2 regions of the Actinacidiphila sp. bgisy145 genome follow, and region 2 is predicted to be linked to the other one. Evidence: riboswitches for the same ligand, from Rfam matches in the RefSeq annotation. Region 2 holds a riboswitch; the other holds the start of a gene.
What was found. Region 2 has a riboswitch for thiamine pyrophosphate ahead of AC3ERT_RS09310 (thiamine ABC transporter substrate-binding protein). Riboswitches for the same ligand answer to the same signal wherever they lie in the genome.
Positions count from the first base shown of each region.

Region 1: it holds a riboswitch for thiamine pyrophosphate, as region 2 does, so the genes downstream of both, thiO (glycine oxidase ThiO) here and AC3ERT_RS09310 (thiamine ABC transporter substrate-binding protein) in region 2, are expected to answer to the same signal.

Region 1 covers NZ_JBYIRL010000005.1:31,463-41,868, reverse strand. Annotated here, with positions in the region: gene AC3ERT_RS06440 (Rv2175c family DNA-binding protein) at 1-322, opposite strand, end outside; gene AC3ERT_RS06435 (NAD(P)/FAD-dependent oxidoreductase) at 412-1,623, opposite strand; TPP riboswitch at 1,733-1,845, shown strand; gene thiO (glycine oxidase ThiO) at 1,842-3,002, shown strand; gene thiS (sulfur carrier protein ThiS) at 2,999-3,205, shown strand; gene AC3ERT_RS06420 (thiazole synthase) at 3,209-4,054, shown strand; gene pknB (Stk1 family PASTA domain-containing Ser/Thr kinase) at 4,512-6,470, shown strand; gene AC3ERT_RS06410 (deoxyribonuclease IV) at 6,549-7,430, shown strand; gene AC3ERT_RS06405 (sulfite oxidase-like oxidoreductase) at 7,541-8,155, opposite strand; gene bfr (bacterioferritin) at 8,302-8,781, shown strand; gene AC3ERT_RS06395 ((2Fe-2S)-binding protein) at 8,809-9,102, opposite strand; gene AC3ERT_RS06390 (class II 3-deoxy-7-phosphoheptulonate synthase) at 9,265-10,406, opposite strand, start outside.
Region 2 covers NZ_JBYIRL010000008.1:69,478-79,883, reverse strand. Annotated here, with positions in the region: gene rpsB (30S ribosomal protein S2) at 52-963, shown strand; gene tsf (translation elongation factor Ts) at 1,078-1,914, shown strand; gene pyrH (UMP kinase) at 2,159-2,968, shown strand; gene frr (ribosome recycling factor) at 3,087-3,644, shown strand; gene AC3ERT_RS09320 (phosphatidate cytidylyltransferase) at 3,641-4,720, shown strand; gene rlmN (dual-specificity RNA methyltransferase RlmN) at 4,800-5,918, shown strand; TPP riboswitch at 6,008-6,151, shown strand; gene AC3ERT_RS09310 (thiamine ABC transporter substrate-binding protein) at 6,143-7,249, shown strand; gene AC3ERT_RS09305 (ABC transporter permease) at 7,363-8,970, shown strand; gene AC3ERT_RS09300 (ABC transporter ATP-binding protein) at 8,967-10,043, shown strand; gene AC3ERT_RS09295 (LOG family protein) at 10,050-10,406, opposite strand, start outside.

The DNA of each region.
Region 1 (10,406 bases), on a different contig from region 2:
GCAGCGCGTTGGCGGGGGTGCCGGGCAGGGTCGGGTCGGGCGTGAAGAGCCACTCCAGGGCCTCGTCGTCCGTGAACCCGTCGTCCTTCAGGAGGGTCAGGGTGCCGGGCAGGCCCTTCACGATCTTGCCGTCTCCGATGAAGTCGCTCGGCACCATCAGCACCTTGTTCTCCCCGCGCCGGACCGCGATGAGCTGCCCTTCCTTGATCAGCGGCCGGATACGGGTCACTTCGAGGCCGAGCCGCTCCGCGACCTCGGGCAGGGTGAGCCAGGAGGGGACGAGAGCGTCAATGTGCGCGTCAACCGACGAGTAAGCAGTCACGGGACAAGCCTGCCACCTGCGGCTGACAATCGCCCCCACCGCTGAGCCGTCACGGTGTCCCCCGCGCCCCCGCGCCCCCGCGGCAGGCGTCAATGCGGCACCGCGGCCTTGAGCGGCACCGCCGGGTCCGCGGCGAGCGCCGGGTCCGGCTCGGCACCCTGGGTGATCAGCTTGCGGCCCTGCGCCATGTCCCGGGGCCGCCCCACCGCGAGCACCGCCACCAGCACGCCGCGGCGCAGCCACAGCACCGACCAGGAGTCGCCGGACGGGTCGCCGCGGCTGACCATCGTGTCCTCGTCCCGGTGGAACCCGGCGTACTGCACGAACCGCCCGAACTGCTCGGACCAGAAGTACGGCACCGGGTCGTACGCCTCCTCGCCGCCGAGCAGGTTCGCGGCGGCGGTGCGCGGGCCCTGGACCGCGTTGTCCCAGTGGTGGACGAGCAGCCGCCGGTGGTAGCGGGCGGAGGGGAAGGACGCGCAGTCGCCGACCGCGTACACGTCGGGTGCGGTGGCCCGCAGCCGCTCGTCGGCGCGCACCGCGCCCTGGGGGTCCAGGGTGACCCCGGAGCCGGCCAGCCAGCCGGTGGCGGGGCGGGCGCCGATCCCGACCACCACGGCGCCGGCCGCCAGGCGGCTGCCGTCGGCGAGCACCACCCCGCCCGCCGCGGCCTCGGCCACGGTGGTGCCGGTCAGCAGGGTCACGCCGGCCTCGTCGTACCAGCCGGTCATGTGCGCGGTGACGGACGCGGGCAGCACACCGGACAGCGGGCGGTCGGCGGCTTCGACCACCGTCACCTCGCAGCCGGCCTTGCGGGCCGCGGTCGCGAACTCCGCGCCGATCCAGCCGGCGCCGACCACCACGACGTGCTCGCGCCGCTCCAGGACCGGGCGCAGCGCGGCGGCGTCGTCCAGGGTGCGCAGCGGGTGGACGCCGGGGCGGCCGGCGGTGCCGGGCAGCGCCACCGGGTAGGCGCCGGTGGCCAGGACGAGCGCGTCATAGGCCACCAGGCCCGCGTCGGTGACGAGTTGGCGTGCCGCGGCGCGCAGCGCCTGCGCGTGCACGCCCAGCCGCAGGTCCACCTCCAAGGCGGCGAAGTCGACGTCGAACCGCACGTCGGCCAGGGCGCCGCCCTCCGCGCCCAGCAGCACCGCCTTCGACAACGGGGGGCGGTCGTACGGCGGGTGGGGCTCGTCCCCCAGCAGGGTGATCCGGCCGCGCCAGCCCTGCTGCCGCAGCTCGACGGCCGTCTGCACGCCGGCCATGCCGGCCCCCACGATCACTGCGTGACGCTCGCTCACCGGGACACGTTAGCGCGTCGGGGCCGCGCCGGGGCGGGGGTCGGGGCGGCCCGGTCACCGCGGTGGACGCGGCGGCGCCCGCCGGCGGGCCCTCGGTTAAGCTGACCGGAAGCGAATTCGCGGGAGCCCGGACGCACCGGGCTGAGAGGGCGGCTGGCCGGCCGCCGACCGTACGAACCTGATCCGGGTCATGCCGGCGAAGGGAGCAGCCGAGACTCATGCGTACCCGAACAGCGGACGTCCTCGTCGTGGGGGGCGGCATCATCGGCCTGGTGACGGCGTGGCGCGCCGCCCAGCGCGGGCTGTCGACGGTGGTGGCCGACCCGTCCCCCGGCGGCGGCGCCGCCCATGTCGCGGCGGGGATGCTCGCCGCGGTCACGGAGTTGCAGTACGGCGAGCAGACGCTGCTCGACCTGAACCTGGCGTCGGCGGCGCGCTATCCGGACCTGGTCGCGGAGTTGGCCGACGCCACCGGTCTGGACACCGGCTACCGGCCGTGCGGCACCCTCGCGGTGGCGCTGGACGCGGACGACCGGGCGGACCTGCGCGACCTGCACGCCTTCCAGACCTCGCTGGGGCTGGCCGCGCAGTGGCTGACCGGGCGGGACTGCCGCCGGCTGGAGCCGCTGCTCGCCCCCGGGGTGCGCGGCGGGCTGCGGGTGGACGGCGACCACCAGGTCGATCCGCGGCGGCTGGCGGCGGCGCTGCTGCGGGCGGCGTGCTCGGCGGGCGTGGAGTTCGTACGGGCGAAGGCGGCGCGGGTGCTGTGCGCGGGCGACCGGGTCACCGGCGCCGAACTCGCCGACGGCACCCGGGCGGTGGCGGGGCGCACCGTGCTGGCCGCGGGCTGCGAGAGCGGCCGGCTGGCGGGGCTGCCGCCGGACGCGCTGCCGCCGGTGCGGCCGGTGAAGGGGCAGATCCTGCGGCTGCGGATGCCGGCCGGGCGGGCGCCGTTCCTGTCCCGCACGGTCCGTGCGGTGGTCCGCGGCAGCCATGTCTACCTGGTGCCGCGGGAGAACGGGGAACTGGTGCTCGGCGCGACCAGCGAGGAGTTCGGCTGGGACACCGCGGTGACCGCGGGCGGCGTCTACCAACTGCTGCGGGACGCGCACGACCTGGTGCCCGGCATCACCGAACTCCCCCTCACCGAGACCCTCGCGGGGCTGCGGCCCGGCTCGCCGGACAACGCGCCCCTGCTCGGGCCCTCCCACCTGGACGGCCTGCTGCTGGCCACCGGGCACCACCGCAACGGGGTGCTGCTCACGCCCGTCACCGGGGACGTCCTCGGCCATGTCCTGGACACCGGACGGCTGCCGCGGTACGCCGAGCCGTTCGCCGCCGGGCGGTTCGCGGCCGTACGTGAGGAGCAGACGGTATGACGATCAGCGTGCTCGTCAACGGGGAGCCGCGCGCTCTGGAGGAGCCGATCGCGCTCGGTGTGCTCGTCGCCCGGTACGGCGCGGCGACCACCGGGGTGGCCGCCGCGCTCAACGAGGCGGTGGTGCCGCGCTCGCGCTGGTCGGCGACCCGGCTCGCCGACGGCGACCGGGTGGAGATCCTCACCGCGGTCCAGGGGGGCTGAGCGTTGCACACGACACCGTCGGCGCAGGCCGCGCCGTCCGCGTCGCCTGACGGGGCTGATCCGCTGCGGATCGGCGACGCCGTGTTCGGGTCCCGGCTGATCATGGGCACCGGCGGGGCGCCGAGCCTCGACGTGCTGGAGCGGGCGCTCGTCGCCTCCGGTACGGAGCTGACGACCGTCGCGATGCGGCGGCTGGACCCCACCGCGAAGGGTTCCGTGCTGTCCGTGCTGAGCCGGTTGGGGGTTCGTGTCCTGCCGAACACGGCCGGCTGCTTCACCGCGGGCGAGGCCGTCCTCACCGCGCGGCTCGCCCGGGAGGCGCTCGGCACCGACTGGGTCAAGCTCGAAGTGATCGCCGACGAGCGGACGTTGCTGCCTGATCCGGTCGAACTCCTCGACGCCGCTGAGACGTTGGTGGACGACGGGTTCACGGTGCTGCCGTACACCAGCGACGACCCCGTGCTCGCCCGCAAGTTGGAGGATGTCGGGTGCGCGGCGGTCATGCCGCTCGGCTCGCCGATCGGCTCCGGGCTCGGGATTCGCAACCCGCACAACTTCCAGCTCATCGTCGAGCGGGCGTCCGTGCCCGTCATCCTCGACGCCGGGGCCGGCACCGCGTCCGACGCCGCGCTCGCCATGGAACTCGGGTGCGATGCCGTCATGCTCGCGTCCGCCGTCACCCGGGCGCAGCGGCCCGTGCTCATGGCCGCGGCCATGCGGGAGGCCGTTTCCGCCGGCCGGCTCGCCCACCGGGCCGGGCGTATCCCCCGCAGGTACGGTGCCCTCGCTTCGACCCCCTCGAACGGCGCCCTCTCCCTGGGGGCGCCGCCCCCAGCCCCCCGCGCATAGGGCGCCGCCCTCCCCCCGCGCCCCTGCGTACTGCCCCCTCCCGTCCCCGTCCACCTCACGGCCCGCTCCGGCTGGTCGCGCAGTTCCCCGCGCCCCTGGTTTTGCTCGGGCCCTCCCGCGAAAGAAGCCAGCGCCCCACAGGGGCGCGGGGAACGGCGCGGCCAGCGCACCACACGGCGGCAGCCGGGGGCGAGACAGAACCCCCGCGGCGGGAAGCGCACGGCCCCTCCACGGAAGAAGCCAGCGCCCCACAGGGGCGCGGGGAACGGCGCGGCCAGCGCACCACACGGCGGCAGCCGGGGGCGAGACGGGACCGTCGCGGCGGGGGCCGTGGGGCCCGCAGGGCGGGAGGAGGGGGACGGAGACGGTTACAACCGCGTAGCGAATCCGCACGGGTGGGACACATTGCGCCGTGATCCCGCGGTTGGGTGCGAACCGCCTCGTAGAATCGGTGGCCGTGGACACCAGCGTGGAGGACCCGCTCGTCGGGCAGACGCTCGACGGGCGCTATCTGGTCGAGGAGCGCATCGCCGTCGGCGGGATGGCGACGGTCTACCGCGCCGTGGACACCCGGTTGGACCGGGAACTCGCCCTGAAGGTGATGCACCCGCGCCTCGCGGACGACGCGGTGTTCGTGGAGCGCTTCATCCGCGAGGCGAAGGCGGTCGCGAAGCTCGCGCACCCGAACGTGGTGGGCGTCTTCGACCAGGGCACGGACGGCACGTACGTGTACCTGGCGATGGAGTACGTCGCGGGCTGCACGCTGCGGGACGTGCTGAGGGAGCGCGGGGCGCTCCAGGTCCACGCGGCGCTGGACATCATGGAACCGGTGCTCGCGGCGCTGGGCGCGGCGCACCGCGCGGGTCTGGTGCACCGGGACATGAAGCCGGAGAACGTGCTGATCGGCGACGACGGCCGGGTGAAGGTCGCCGACTTCGGCCTGGTGCGGGCGATCGACACGAAGACGAGCGCGTCGACGGGCGTGGTGCTGGGCACCGTGTCGTACCTGGCGCCGGAGCAGATCGGCCACGGCACCGTGGACCAGCGGGCCGACGTGTACGCGTGCGGCGTGGTGCTCTACGAGATGCTGACCGGCCGCAAGCCGTACGACGGCGACACCCCGATGAAGGTGATGTACCAGCACGTCAACGAGGACGTGCCGCCGCCTTCCGCGGTCGTGCCGACCGTACCGCCGCTGCTGGACGCGCTGGTGGCGCGGGCCTGCGCCCGCCCGCAGCAGCAGCGCCCGGCGGACGCGGTGGAACTGCTCGCCGAGACCCGTACGGCGCGGGCGGCGCTGACCGCGGAGGAGCTGGACGCGCGCCCGGCCGGACCGGCGGCACCCGAGCCCGCCGACCAGGTGCACGCCGACGAGGTGCCCACCGACGAGGTGCCGCCCGTACTGCCGCCCGGTTCCGAGGAGCCCACCAGCGTGGTGGCGCGGCCCGACGGCGCGGTCCCGGACCGCACCACCCGCCTGCTGCTGCCCACCCCGCCGCCGGACGACCCTCCCCCCGCCCCGGCACCCGGGTGGGCGCGCTCGCGCCGCGGCCCGCTCGCCGTGCTCGTCGCCCTGCTGGTCGTCCTCGGGGTCGGCGCGGGCGTCTGGTACATCAACGACGGCCAGTTCACGACGGTCCCCGGTGTGCTGTCGCTGCCGCAGGCGAAGGCCGAGCAGAAGATCGAGCAGGCCGGGCTGGACAGCAAGGTGAAGCAGGGCTTCTCGCTGACGGTGCCGCGCGGCAGCGTGATCGCCACCGACCCCTCCCCCGGCCGGCGCATCCGCGGCAACGGCACGGTGACCCTGACGGTCTCCAAGGGCCCCCAGCACGTCCGGGTGCCCGACGTCGCCGGGCGCGACCTGGCCACCGCCCGCAAGGAGATCAAGGCCGCGGGCCTGGTGCCGGGCACGGTCACCCAGGCGTACAGCAACGACGTGCCGCGCGGCCGCGTCGTGTCCACCGACCCGCTGGGCACCACCCAGACCGACCCGGGCAAGCGCGTCTCCATCACCGTCTCGCGCGGCGCCCCCGTCGACATCCCCGACGTGGTCGGCGAGTCGGTCACCGACGCGCAGCAGGACCTGGAGGCGGCCGGGCTGAAGGTGGTGCTCGCGCCGGGCAAGGTCTTCTCCGACGTGGCCGACAAGGACAAGGTCGCGCTGGAGTCCCCGGGCGCCGGGGGCCAGGCCGCCGCGGGCGACTCGGTGACGATCACGGTCTCCAAGGGCCAGCAGCAGTTCCCGGTGCCGGACGTGACCGGGAAGAAGACGGGCGACGCGAAGAAGATCCTCACCGCCGCCGGCTTCGAGGTGCGGGTGATCAACCTCTTCTTCAGCGGTACCGTGTTCAGCCAGTCCCCCGACGGCGGCAGCCAGGCCCCCAAGGGCGCGACGATCACCCTCTGGGCGCGCTGACCGACTCTGGATGCGCTGACCGACCCTGGGTGCCCTGACCGACCCGAACGACGAGCTGTGAAGACCGGTGACGGACGAGTGAACGAGCAGACCGCGCCCGGGCGCCGCCGCAATCCGGTCGGCGCGCACGTGCCGGTGGCGGGCGGCCTGGCCACCAAGGGCCTGGGCTACGCCGAGCAGTTGGGCGCGGAGGCGGTGCAGGTCTTCGTGGCCAACCCCCGGGGCTGGGCGACCGGCCCGGGTGATCCGGCGCAGGACGAGGAGTTCCGCGCCCGCTGCGCCGACGCGGACATCCCCGCGTACGTGCACGCGCCGTATCTGATCAACTTCGGCTCGCACACGCCGGAGACCGTCGACCGCTCGGTGGCGTCGCTGCGGCACTCGCTGCGCCGGGGGCGGCGGATCGGGGCGCTCGGGGTGGTGGTGCACACCGGTTCCGCGACCGGCGGCCGCCCCCGGGAGGCCGCGCTGGCGCAGGTACGGGAGCGGGTGCGGCCGCTGCTGGAGGAGCTGACGCACGACGACGACCCGTGGCTGCTGCTGGAGTCGACCGCCGGGCAGGGGTCCTCGCTGTGTTCGCTGGCGGAGGACCTGGGGCCGTATCTGGACGCGCTGGACCGGCATCCGCGGGTCGGGCTGTGCCTGGACACCTGCCATGTGTTCGCCGCCGGGCACGACATCGCGGCGCCCGGCGGGGTGGACCGGATGTTCGCGGAGATCGAGGGGGCCGCGGGGGCGGGGCGGCTGCGGCTGATCCATGCGAACGACTCGAAGGCGGGGTGCGGGGCGCACCTCGACCGCCACGAGAATATTGGTGCCGGGCGGATCGGGGTGGAGGCCTTCCGTGAGGTTCTGGCCCATCCGGCGACGGACGGGGTGCCCTTGGTCATCGAGACCCCGGGGGGAGTTGAAGGGCACGCTTCTGACGTGAAGTTGCTCCAGTCCCTTCGGGGGGAGTGACCCCTTACGGCCGCGTCTGCCCCTTCAGGCAGTGGCGATCCACTCGTACGTTCTGGCTGGTCGCGCCGTTCCCCGCGCCCCTTTAGGGCGCCCGGCGGGGTGAGCCGGGATCAGAGTTCGGGGCCGTCGCCCGGGGATTCCTGGAAGGAGTAGCGCTGTTCGTGCCAGGGGTCGGCGAGGTTGTGGTAGCCCCGTTCCTCCCAGAAACCGCGGCGGTCGGCCGTCATGTACTCGATGCCGCGCACCCACTTGGGGCCCTTCCAGGCGTAGAGGCGGGGCACGACGAGGCGGACGGGGAAGCCGTGTTCGGCGGTGAGGGGCTGGCCGCCCTGGTGGGTGGCGAAGATCGTGAGGTCGTCGAGGAACTCCTCGATCCGCAGGTTGGAGCTGAAGCCGTACTCGGCCCAGACCATGACGTGGGTGACGTCGGCCGCCGGGGGCGCGAGTTCGGCGACGGTGGCGGCGGAGACCCCGCCCCACTCCATGCCGGTCATCGAGAACTTGGTGACGCAGTGGAAGTCGGCGACCACGGTGGTGTACGGCAGCGCGGAGAACTCGTCGTGGTTCCACACCGGGCGCGCGCCGTGCGCGGTGGCGCCGAAGACGCGGAAGTCCCAGCGCTCGGGGCGGAAGCGGGGCACGGGCCCGTAGTGCGTGACCGGCCAGCCCCGCTGGAGCCGCTGCCCCGGGGGGAGCCGCCCCTCCGGATGCGCTTGCCGACTCATACGTCCATGGTGACAGACCGGACACCGTGCTCGGGCCGCGGGCCGGGCGGCGCCGACACCGTAAGCGTGCACTTACTGGATCGAACGGTCACGCGGTGCAAGGATGCGCGGACATATCGGGCCCGAACGGGAAGGACGGCGTTGCCATGCAGGGCGACCCCGAGGTCATCGAGTTCCTCAACGAGCAGTTGACCGCCGAGCTGACCGCGATCAACCAGTACTTCCTGCACGCGAAAATGCAGGACAACTTCGGGTGGACGAAGCTCGCGAAGAACACCAGGGCCGAGTCGTTCGACGAGATGCGGCACGCGGAGATCATCACCGACCGCATCCTGCTGCTGGAGGGGCTGCCGAACTACCAGCGGCTGTTCCATGTGCGGGTGGGGCAGACCGTCACCGAGATGTTCCAGGCCGACCGGCTGGTGGAGGTCGAGGCGATCGACCGGCTGCGGCGCGGCATCGACCTGATGCGGTCGAAGTCCGACGTGACCTCGGCCCGGCTGTTCGAGGACATCCTCAAGGACGAGGAGCACCACATCGACTACCTGGACACGCAGCTCGGCCTGATCGAGAAGCTGGGCGAGCCGCTGTACATCGCGCAGCAGATCGAGCAGCCGGAGAGCTGATCCGCCCCTGAGGTGCGCGGCCGCGGGTCAGGCGACGCGCCGCAGCGGTCGGAGGGCGGGCGGCGCGGGGTCCGGCCGCGGGATCTCCGGCTGCGCGAGATCGGCCGGGGCCGGCCCGGCCGCAGCGGCCGGGGCGGCCAGCCCGTGGCGGGTGACGCAGCCGTCGCCGCGGCCCAGCACCGCCTGGATGCGCTTGACGCAGGACCCGCAGTCCGTGCCTGCCTTGCAGGCGGAGGCTATCTGGCGCGGGGTACAGCGGCCCTCTTCGGCGTGCTGCTTCACCTGCTGCTCGGTGATGCCGAAGCACGAGCAGACGTACACGCGGTCACCACCGATCCAGGGCCAGAAGCTGAGGTAACCCTTACCTTACCCAGACGGTCGCGCGGAAGAAAAGCCGGGAGGGGCGCGTACCGGTGTGATACGCGCCCCTCCGCGGATACTTCTCGAAGCCGGCACCGACGGGGCGGGTGCCGGCGCCCGCTGCTACTGGCCCCGGTACATCTCGGCGACCAGGAACGCCAGGTCGAGCGACTGGCTGCGGTTGAGCCGCGGGTCGCACGCCGTCTCGTACCGCTGGTGCAGGTCGTCGACGAAGATCTCGTCGCCGCCGCCGACGCACTCGGTGACGTCGTCGCCGGTCAGCTCCACGTGGATGCCGCCGGGGTGGGTGCCCAGGCCGTGGTGGACCTCGAAGAAGCCCTTCACCTCGTCCACGACGTCGTCGAAGCGGCGGGTCTTGTGGCCGGAGGCGGCCTCGAAGGTGTTGCCGTGCATGGGGTCGCTGACCCACACCACCTTCGCCCCGGACGCGGTGACCTTCTCCACCAGCGTCGGCAGCTTGTCGCGGACCTTGTCCGCGCCCATCCGCACCACGAAGGTGAGCCGGCCGGGCACCCGGTCCGGGTCGAGGCGGTCGATGTAGGCGAGCGCCTCCTCCGGGGTGGTCGACGGGCCGAGCTTCACCCCGATCGGGTTGCCGATCTGCGCGGCGAACTCGATGTGCGCGCCGTCGAGTTGCCGGGTGCGCTCGCCGATCCACAGCATGTGGCCGGAGACGTCGTAGAGCTTGCCGGTCCGCGAGTCGGTCCGGGTCAGTGCCGTCTCGTAGTCGAGCAGCAGCGCCTCGTGGGAGGCGTAGAACTCGACGGTGCGGAACTCGGCCGGGTCGGTGCCGCAGGCGGCCATGAAGGTCAGCGCGCGGTCGATCTCGCGGGCGAGGGCTTCGTACCGCTGCCCGGACGGCGAGGACTTCACGAAGTCCTGGTTCCAGGCGTGCACCTGGCGCAGGTCGGCGTAGCCGCCGGTGGTGAAGGCGCGCACCAGGTTCAGCGTGGCGGCGGAGGTGTGGTACATCCGCTTCAGCCGCTGCGGGTCGGGCACGCGGGCCTCGGCGGTGAACTCGAAGCCGTTCACCGAGTCGCCGCGGTAGGTCGGCAGCGTCACGCCGTCGCGGGTCTCGGTCGGCTTGGAGCGCGGCTTGCTGTACTGGCCGGCGATCCGGCCGACCTTCACCACCGGCACCGACGCGGCGTAGGTGAGCACCGCTCCCATCTGGAGCAGCGTCTTGAGCTTGTTGCGGATCTGGTCCGCGCCCACGGCGTCGAACGCCTCGGCGCAGTCGCCGC
Region 2 (10,406 bases):
GCGGCCACCGTCCGGCGGCCGCGGTAACCGAGTACCTCAAGGAGTACGGCCATGGCCGTCGTCACGATGCGGGAGCTGCTGGAGAGCGGCGTCCACTTCGGGCACCAGACCCGCCGCTGGAACCCGAAGATGAAGCGCTTCATCTTCACCGAGCGCAACGGCATCTACATCATCGACCTGCTCCAGTCGCTGTCGTACATCGACCGCGCCTACGAGTTCGTCAAGGAGACCGTCGCGCACGGCGGCTCCATCATGTTCGTCGGCACCAAGAAGCAGGCGCAGGAGGCCATCGCCGAGCAGGCGTCCCGCGTCGGCATGCCCTACGTCAACCAGCGCTGGCTGGGCGGCATGCTCACCAACTTCTCGACCGTCTACAAGCGCCTGCAGCGCCTGAAGGAGCTCGAGGAGATCGACTTCGCGGACGTGGCCGCCTCCGGCCTCACCAAGAAGGAACTGCTCGTCCTCTCCCGTGAGAAGGACAAGCTGGAGAAGACCCTCGGCGGTATCCGCGAGATGCAGAAGGTGCCCAGCGCCGTCTGGATCGTGGACACCAAGAAGGAGCACATCGCCGTCGGTGAGGCGCGCAAGCTCCGCATCCCGGTCGTCGCGATCCTCGACACCAACTGCGACCCCGACGAGGTCGACTACAAGATCCCGGGCAACGACGACGCGATCCGCTCCGTCACGCTGCTCACCCGCGTGATCGCCGACGCCGTCGCCGAGGGCCTCATCGCCCGCTCCGGCGCCGCCACCGGCGACAAGAAGGCCGAAGGCGCCGCCGAGCCGCTCGCCGAGTGGGAGCGCGACCTGCTCGAGGGCGAGAAGAAGGCCGACGCCGAGGCCCCCGCCTCTGCCGACGCCCCGGCCGACGAGGCCGCCGCCCCGGCGGAGGAGGCGCCCGCCGCCGCCCCGGCCGACGAGAAGCCCGCCACCACCGAGGGCGACGCCGCCACCGGCGCCTGACTGCCCGCGGACGCGAGCGTCCGGGAACAGCACCACGCGTGACAACGGCGGGGGCCGAGCGCCCCCGCCGTTCACCCGTAGATCCACCGACCATCCGGGAAGAGACTCACACCCATGGCGAACTTCACCGCCGCCGACGTCAAGAAGCTCCGCGAGCTCACCGCCGCGGGCATGATGGACTGCAAGAACGCCCTCACCGAGGCCGAAGGCGACCTGGACAAGGCCGTCGAGATCCTCCGCGTCAAGGGCCAGAAGGGCGTCACCAAGCGCGAGGGCCGCTCGGCCTCCAACGGCGCCGTCGTCTCCCTCATCGCCGCCGACAACTCCGAGGGCGTCCTCGTCGAGCTGAAGTGCGAGACCGACTTCGTCGCCAAGGGTGACAAGTTCGTCGCCGTCGCCGACGCGATCGCCGCCCACGTCGCCGCCACCAAGCCGGCCGACCTCGGTGCGCTGCTCGCCTCCGAGATCAAGGACGGCCAGACCGTCCAGGCGTTCGTCGACGAGGCCAATGCCACCCTCGGCGAGAAGATCGTGCTGGACCGCTTCGCGCAGTTCACCGGCGGCTACGTCGCCTCCTACCTGCACCGCACCAGCCCGGACCTGCCCCCGCAGGTCGGCGTGCTGGTCGAGCTGGACAAGGCCGACGCGCAGACCGCCAAGGACGTCGCGCAGCACATCGCCGCGTTCGCCCCGAAGTTCCTCACCCGCGACGAGATCGACGAGGAGACCGTGGCCAACGAGCGCCGCGTCGCCGAGGCGACCGCGCGCGAGGAGGGCAAGCCCGACGCTGCCCTGCCGCGCATCGTCGAAGGCCGGGTCAACGGCTTCTTCAAGGAGAACGTCGTCCTGGAGCAGGCGTTCGCCAAGGACGCGAAGAAGACCGTGCAGAAGGTGCTCGACGAGGCCGGGGTCACCCTGAAGGCCTTCGCGCGCTTCCGCGTCGGCGTCTGACGTCCGCACCCACCGGCACCCGCCGGTCCGGCCGCAGACACCGACTCGGCCGCCGCGGGCTGCCACCGATGTCCGTACGGCCGCCCGGCGGCCGCGCGGGGCAAGACAGACGGTCCGCCAGGGCCGTACGCGGCCGGCCGCCCGCCGGCCGGCCGCAGAGGTGACGAGGAGGCCATTGCCGTACAGGGAACCGATAAGGACCCACGGCAATGGCCTCCTCGGTACGTGCACGAGGAGATCTCCCATGGATGATGGTGCCGAAGGCGCCCGCAAGGCCCGCGACCACACCCACGAGGGCGGCGGGCAGCAGCACGAAGGCCGCGACGGGACCGCTCCGCGCCGCTACCTGCTCAAGCTCTCCGGCGAGGCGTTCGCCGGCGGCGGCGGGCTCGGCGTCGACCCCGACGTGGTGCACGCCATCGCCCGGGAGATCGCCGCGGTGGTCCGCGAGGGCTACGAGATCGCGGTCGTGCTCGGCGGCGGCAATTTCTTCCGCGGCGCCGAACTCCAGCAGCGCGGCATGGACCGCGCCCGCTCCGACTACATGGGCATGCTCGGCACCGTGATGAACTGCCTCGCCCTCCAGGACTTCCTGGAGAAGGAGGGCATCGAGACCCGGGTGCAGACCGCCATCACCATGGGCCAGGTCGCCGAGCCCTACATCCCGCTGCGCGCCGTCCGGCACCTGGAGAAGGGCCGCGTGGTCATCTTCGGCGCCGGCATGGGCATGCCCTACTTCTCCACCGACACCACCGCCGCGCAGCGCGCCCTGGAGATCGACGCGGTGGCGATGCTGATGGGCAAGAACGGGGTGGACGGGGTCTACGACTCCGACCCGAAGCACAACCCGAACGCCGTCCGCTTCGACGCCCTGGAGTACGGCGAGCTGATCGCCCGCGACCTGCGGGTCGCCGACCTCACCGCGATCACCCTCTGCCAGGACAACAAACTGCCGATCCTGGTCTTCGAACTGCTCGCCGAGGGCAACATCGCCCGCGCGGTCAAGGGTGAGAAGATCGGCACGCTGGTCAACGACCAGGGCACCAGGGCGTGACCGGCGCGGCCGGTATGGACAACAGGCTGCCCGGTCCGACACCGTGCAGGAAGAGCACGAAGACGCGCGCAGGGGCCCGGACCCGACGGCTCTGCCTTCTGAATACCAGGAGCACATGGTGATTGAAGAGACCCTCCTCGAGGCCGAGGAGAAGATGGAGAAGGCCGTCGTCGTCGCCAAGGACGACTTCGCGGCGATCCGCACCGGCCGTGCGCACCCGGCGATGTTCAACAAGATCGTCGCCGAGTACTACGGCGCGGTCACCCCGATCAACCAGCTCGCCTCCTTCGCCGTGCCCGAGCCGCGGATGGCCGTGATCACCCCCTTCGACAGCAGCAGCCTGCGCAACATCGAAGAGGCGATCCGCAACTCCGACCTCGGTGTGAACCCCAGCAACGACGGCCGGATCATCCGCGTGGTGTTCCCGCAGCTCACCGAGGAGCGGCGGCGCGAGTACATCAAGGTCGCCAAGGCCAAGGGCGAGGACGCGAAGATCTCCATCCGCAGCGTCCGCCGCAAGGCCAAGGAGACGCTGGACAAGCTCGTCAAGGACGGCGAGAGCGGCGAGGACGAGGTGCGCCGCGCGGAGAAGGAGCTGGACGACACCACGGCGAAGTACGTGGCGCAGGTCGACGAGCTGCTCAAGCACAAGGAAGCGGAGCTGCTGGAGGTCTGACCTCCGCGGAGCTCCCGCGTAGCCGATGTGTCCTGGCCGGACCCTGCGCGTCCGGGCCGGACCGCCGCACGTTCCCCCCGGCCGACCACCAACCTGACGACGACGCGAGGCGACGTTCCGTGAACGATTCTTCCTGGGGCGCTTCGCCACGCGCCGGTCACGCGGCGGGTTCCGCCACGGAGCCCGGGGTCAGGAGGAAGATCTCCACCATGCCACCGCCACCGTCCGCGCCGCCCCAGGACCCACCGCCGGCCGCGAAGAAGTCCGCCGGGCGCGACCTGCGGGCGGCGATAGGGGTCGGTGTCGGCCTCGGTGCGGTGGTCGTGGCGGCGCTGTTCGTCGTCAAGGCGGTCTTCGTCGGGATCGTCGTGGTCGCGGTGGTCGTCGGGCTGTGGGAGCTGACCTCCCGGCTCGCCGAGCGCAAGCAGATCCACGCGCCGCTGGTCCCGCTGGCGGTCGGCGGCACCGCGATGGTGATCGTCGGGTACGTCCGCGGTGCCGACGGCGCGTGGATCGCGATGGCGCTCACCGCGCTCGCGGTGCTGGTCTGGCGGATGGCCACCCCGCCCGAGGACTACCTGCGGGACGTCACCGCGGCCGTGTTCGCCGCGTTCTACGTGCCGTACCTCGCCACGTTCGTGGTCATGATGCTCGCCGCCGACGACGGTCCGCGGCGGGTGCTGGTCTTCCTGCTGCTCACCGTGATCAGCGACACCGGCGCCTACGCGGTCGGCTGGCGCTTCGGCAGCCACAAGCTCGCGCCCCGGATCAGCCCCGGCAAGACCCGCGAGGGCCTGGTCGGCGCGATCAGCTTCGCGATGGTCGTCGGCGCCCTGCTCATGCAGTACTTCATCGACGGCGGCCACTGGTGGCAGGGCCTGCTCTTGGGCCTGGCCGCGGCGGTCAGCGCCACCCTCGGCGACCTCGGCGAGTCCATGATCAAACGCGACCTCGGCATCAAGGACATGGGCACCCTCCTCCCGGGCCACGGCGGCATCATGGACCGCCTCGACTCCCTCCTCCCCACCGCCCCCGTCGTCTGGCTCCTCCTCGTCTCCTTCGTCGGCCAGGGCTGACCCCCGCCTCCCGGCCCCGTCCCGGCCGCACGCAGCACGAACGGCGCACCGCGCGGAGTCTGCGACACTGGTAGGCATCATGCCTGTACCCGGAGAACTGACGTTTGCCGTGCCGCGCGGGGCCAAGAAGCCGCCGCGGCATCTTGCTGATCTTTCGCCCGCGGAGCGGAGGGAGGCGGTGGCGGCGCTGGGGGAGAAGCCGTTCCGGGCGAAGCAGTTGTCGCAGCACTACTTCGCGCGCTACGCGGACGATCCGGCGACGTGGACGGACATTCCGGTGGGGGCCCGGGGGAAGCTGGCCGGCGACCTGCTGCCGGAGCTGATGACGGTGGTGCGGCACGCCTCGTGCGACGACGGGGAGACCCGCAAGACGCTGTGGCGGCTCTTCGACGGGACGCTCGTCGAGTCGGTGCTGATGCGGTACCCGGACCGGGTGACGATGTGCATCTCGTCGCAGGCCGGCTGCGGGATGAACTGCCCGTTCTGCGCGACCGGCCAGGCGGGCCTGGACCGCAACCTGTCGACGGCCGAGATCGTGCACCAGATCGTCGCCGGGATGCGGTCCCTGCGCGACGGAGACGTGCCCGGCAGCGCGGCCGGCGCCCCGGACCGGCTGTCGAACATCGTCTTCATGGGCATGGGCGAGCCGCTCGCGAACTACCGCCGGGTCGTCGACGCGATCCGGCGCCTGACCGATCCGGCGCCCGACGGGCTGGGGCTGTCGCAGCGCGGCATCACCGTCTCCACCGTCGGCCTGGTCCCGGCCATGCACCGCTTCGCCGACGAGGGCTTCAAGTGCCGCCTCGCGGTGTCCCTGCACGCCCCCGACGACGAGCTGCGCGACACCCTCGTGCCGGTCAACACCCGCTGGAAGGTCCGCGAGGTGCTCGACGCCGCCTGGCACTACGCCGACGTCTCCGGCCGCCGCGTCTCCATCGAGTACGCCCTGATCCGCGACGTCAACGACCAGGCGTGGCGCGCCGACCGGCTCGGCCGGCTGCTGAAGAACCACCGGGTGCACGTGAACCTGATCCCGCTCAACCCCACCCCCGGCTCCAAGTGGACCGCCTCCCGGCCGGAGGACGAGCGGGCGTTCGTGGCCGCACTGGAGGCGCACGGCGTGCCGGTGACCGTCCGTGACACCCGCGGCCAGGAGATCGACGGGGCCTGCGGTCAGCTCGCCGCCTCCGCACGCTGATACGGTGCGCTGGTGTGTTCGTCGTACCAGCAGGACACATGAACAGCAGGACACATGAACCGCACGACCGCAGAACCGCAGGACAAGTGAACATCCGACAGGGGAGCGCCTGAGACGGCGCTGAGAGTGCGGCTGGGACCCGATCCGACGGCAGGACCGTCGAGGGACCCAGGCCGCAGACCCTCCCACCTGATCCGGGTCATACCGGCGTAGGGAGTCACACAGTGAACAGCACCATCCGTCGGCGTGCCATCGGCGCGCTCGTCCTCGCCACCGCCGGCGCCACCGTCCTCGCCGGCTGCGGCTCGAGCTCCAGCTCCGGTTCCGGCTCCTCCTCGGCCGCCGGCAAGCCCTCCAAGACCGTCACCCTGGTCAGCCACGACTCGTTCGCCGCCTCCTCCTCGGTGCTCGCGCAGTTCACCAAGGAGACCGGCTACACCGTCAAGGTGCTGCGCGGCGGCGACGCGGGCGCCGCGGTCAACCAGGCCATCCTCACCAAGGACCACCCGCGCGGCGACGTCTTCTTCGGCGTCGACAACACCCTGCTCTCCCGCGCCCTGAGCAACGGCCTGTTCGACTCCTACACCGCCAAGGGCCTGGACCAGGTCGCCGCGGACGTGCAACTGGACGCCGCCAAGCACCGCGTGACGCCGATCGACTCCGGCGACGTGTGCGTCAACTACGACCGCGCCTACTTCACCTCCCACCACCTCGCGCCGCCGCAGACCTTCGCCGACCTGGTCAAGCCGCAGTACAAGAACCTGCTCGTCACCGAGAACGTCTCCACCTCCTCCCCGGGGCTCGCCTTCCTGCTGGGCACCGCCGCCACCTACGGCGACTCCGGCTGGCAGGCGTACTGGAAGAAGCTGAAGGCCAACGGCGTGCAGGTCGTCGACAGCTGGGAGCAGGCGTACGACAACGCCTTCTCCGGGTCGGCCGCCGGCAAGAAGGCCAAGGGCAGCAAGCCGCTGGTCGTCTCCTACGCCTCCAGCCCGCCCGCCGAGGTGGTCGGCGTCACCCCGCAGCCCGCGCAGTCGCCCGTCGGGGTGGCCACCGGCACCTGCTTCCGCCAGATCGAGTTCGCCGGGCTGCTGCACGGCGCGAAGAACCCCGCCGGCGCCAAGGCGTTCATCGACTTCATGCTCAGCCGGACCTTCCAGCAGGACATGCCGCTCCAGATGTACGTCGACCCGGTCGTGAAGGGCGCGGTCGAACCCGAGGTGTTCACCAAGTACGGCGCGAAGGTCCCGCACCCCACGACGCTGGCGCCCGACAAGATCGCCGCGAAGCGGGACGACTGGGTGAAGTCGTGGAACTCGATCGTCCTGTAGCGCCACGGGAGGGAGCGCCAAAGAACGGGCTGCCGCGCAAGGCCGCACCGCGCAACGCCGCGCCGCGGGCCGACTCCCACCGCGGTAGCCGCCGCGTCCTCACCGGAGCGGCCCTGGCCGCACTGCCGCTGGCGTTCTTCGCCGCCTTCTTCGCCTACCCCGTGGCGGCGATCGTCGGCCGCGGCCTGCACGAGGGCGGCCGCTGGCAGCTCGGCCGGATCGGCGACGTCCTCGGTGACGGCTCGGTCCGGCACGTGCTGTGGTTCACCTGCTGGCAGGCGGCCGCCTCCACCGCGCTGACCCTGGTGGTCGCCCTGCCGGGGGCGTACGCCTTCGCGCGGCTGGACTTCCCCGGCAAGCGGCTGCTGCGGGCCGTGGTCACGGTGCCGTTCGTGCTGCCGACCGTCGTCGCGGGCTCGGCGTTCCTCGCGCTGCTCGGGCAGGGCGGCTTCACCGACAGCCTGTTCGGGGTGCGCCTGGACACCTCGGTGTGGGCGATCCTCATCGCGCACGTCTTCTTCAACTACGCCGTGGTCGTCCGCACCGTCGGCGGCCTGTGGGCCCAGCTCGACCCGCGCCAGGAGGAGGCCGCCCGCATGCTCGGCGCGGGCCGCCTCGCCGCCTGGCGCCGCGTCACCCTGCCCGCGCTCGGGCCTGCCGTCGCGGCCGCCGGGGTGATGGTCTTCCTGTTCACCTTCACCTCCTTCGGCGTCATCCAGATCCTCGGCGGCCCCACCCGCGCCACCCTGGAGGTCGAGATCTACCGGGAGACCGCCGAGATCTTCGACCTGCCCACCGCGGCCGTGCTCACCCTGCTCCAGTTCGCCGCCGTGGCCGCGATCCTGGCCGTGCACGCCTGGACCACCCGGCGTGGGGAGTCCGCGCTGCGCCTGGTCGACCCGGCCGGCACCGCGCACCGCCCGCGCGGCCGGGGCGAACGCGCGCTGCTGGCCGCCGTCCTCGCCTCGGTCGCGCTGCTGATCCTGCTGCCGCTCGGCGTGCTCGCCGCCCGCTCCTTCGACGGCCCGAACGGCTACGGCCTGGCCTTCTACCGCGCGCTCGGCACCACCGGCGGCGACGGCACCTTCCTCGTCCCACCGTTGCAGACCGTCTGGAACTCGGTGCGCTACGCGGCCGCCGCCACCGTGATCGCCCTGGTCGTCGGCGGGCTGGCCGCGGCCGCCCTGACCCGCCGCGGCGGCCGGCTGATGCGCGGCTTCGACGGGCTGATGATGCTGCCGCTGGGCACCTCCGCGGTCACCGTCGGCTTCGGCTTCCTGATCGCCCTCGACAAGCCGCCGCTGGACCTGCGGGACTCCTGGCTGCTGGTGCCGCTGGCCCAGGCGCTGGTCGGCGCGCCGTTCGTGGTGCGGGTGATGCTGCCGGTGCTGCGGGCCGTCGACGAACGGCTGCGGGAGGCCGCGGCGATGCTGGGCGCCTCCCCGCTGCGGGTCTGGCGCGAGGTCGAACTCCCGCTGGTACGGCGGGCGCTGGGCATCGCGGCCGGGTTCGCGTTCGCCGTCTCGCTCGGCGAGTTCGGTGCCACGGTCTTCATCGCCCGCCCCGACAGCCCCACCCTGCCGGTCGCCGTCGCCCGCCTGCTCGGCCGGGCCGGCGAGATGAACTACGGCCAGGCGATGGCGCTGAGCACCATCCTCATGGTGGTCTGCGCGGCCAGCCTGCTGATCCTGGAGTACCCGCTGTCGGAGAGGTCGCGATGACCGGCACCCTGCTGCGCGTGGACGCGGCCACCGTACGGTTCGGGGCGCGCGCCGCGCTGGACGAGGTGAGCGTGGACGCGGCCGCGCACGAGATCGTCTGCGTGCTCGGGCCGTCCGGCAGCGGCAAGTCCACGCTGCTGCGCACCGTTGCCGGGCTCCAGGCGCTCGACGGCGGCCGGGTGCTGCTGGATGGCGCCGACCAGCGGGGCGTGCCCGCGCACCGCCGCGGGGTCGGGCTGATGTTCCAGGACCACCAGCTCTTCCCGCAGCGCGACGTCGGCGGCAACGTGGCGTTCGGGCCGCGCATGCACGGGATGCCGCGCCAGGACCGCGAGCGGCGGACCGCCGAACTGCTGGACCTGGTGGGGCTGCCCGGCGCCGCGGCCCGCCCCGTCGCCACCCTCTCCGGCGGCGAGCAGCAGCGGGTCGCGCTGGCCCGCGCCCTCGCGTCCGAGCCGCGGCTGCTGATGCTCGACGAGCCGCTGGGCCAGCTCGACCGCTCCCTGCGCGAACGGCTGGTCGTCGAACTGCGTCGGCTGTTCGGGCAGTTGGGCACCACCGTGCTGGCCGTCACGCACGACCAGGGGGAGGCGTTCGCGCTCGCGGACCGGGTGGTGGTGATGCGCGACGGGCGGATCGTGCGCAGCGGTACGCCCCTCGAGGTGTGGCAGCAGCCCGGCTCGGAGTTCGTGGCCCGCTTCCTGGGGTTCGACAACATCACCGACGCCGTGGTCAGCGGTGGTGTCGCGGTGACCGCCTGGGGCAAGCTCGCCGTCCCCGACGGCACCCCCGACGGCGAGCACCGCCTGCTCGTGCGGCCCTCGGGCGTACGGCTCGGGCCGGCCGACGGCGCCGGACCGCGCTGCGAGGTGGTCTCGCGGACCTTCCGCGGCGGCCATGTGGGAGTGCTGCTCCAGCCCGCGCAGGGGCCCGCCCTCGAAGCGGAGTGCGCGCTGCGCGACGCGCCGGAGATCGGCGCCCGGGTGGGCGCGGTGTTCGCCCCCGAGGACGTCGTCGTCCTCGCCCGGTCCGCCGTACGGGCCGCTCCCGGCGAACGCCCGGCCGCGGGGTGAGGCGGGCTACGCGCTGAGGCGGGCCAGCGCCGCGGGCACCTCGTCGACGCTGTCGACCAGGGTGATGCGCGCGCTCATGGGCCGGCCGTCGGCGAGGGCCTGGAGCAGCGGCCAGACGGGCAGCTCGGCGGTCCAGTGGGCGTGGTCGACCAGGACCATGGGGGCCGGGTCGCCGTGCGAGCCGTAGTAGTTGGCGGTGGCGGCGTCGAAGACCTCCTGGACGGTGCCGGCGGCGCCCGGCAGGAAGACGGCGCCGGCGGTGCAGCGTGTCAGGAGCCCGTCCTCACGGGTGGCGTTCGCGAAGAACTTCGCGATGTGCGCGGCGAACGGGTTGGGCGGCTCGTGGCCGTAGAACCAGGTGGG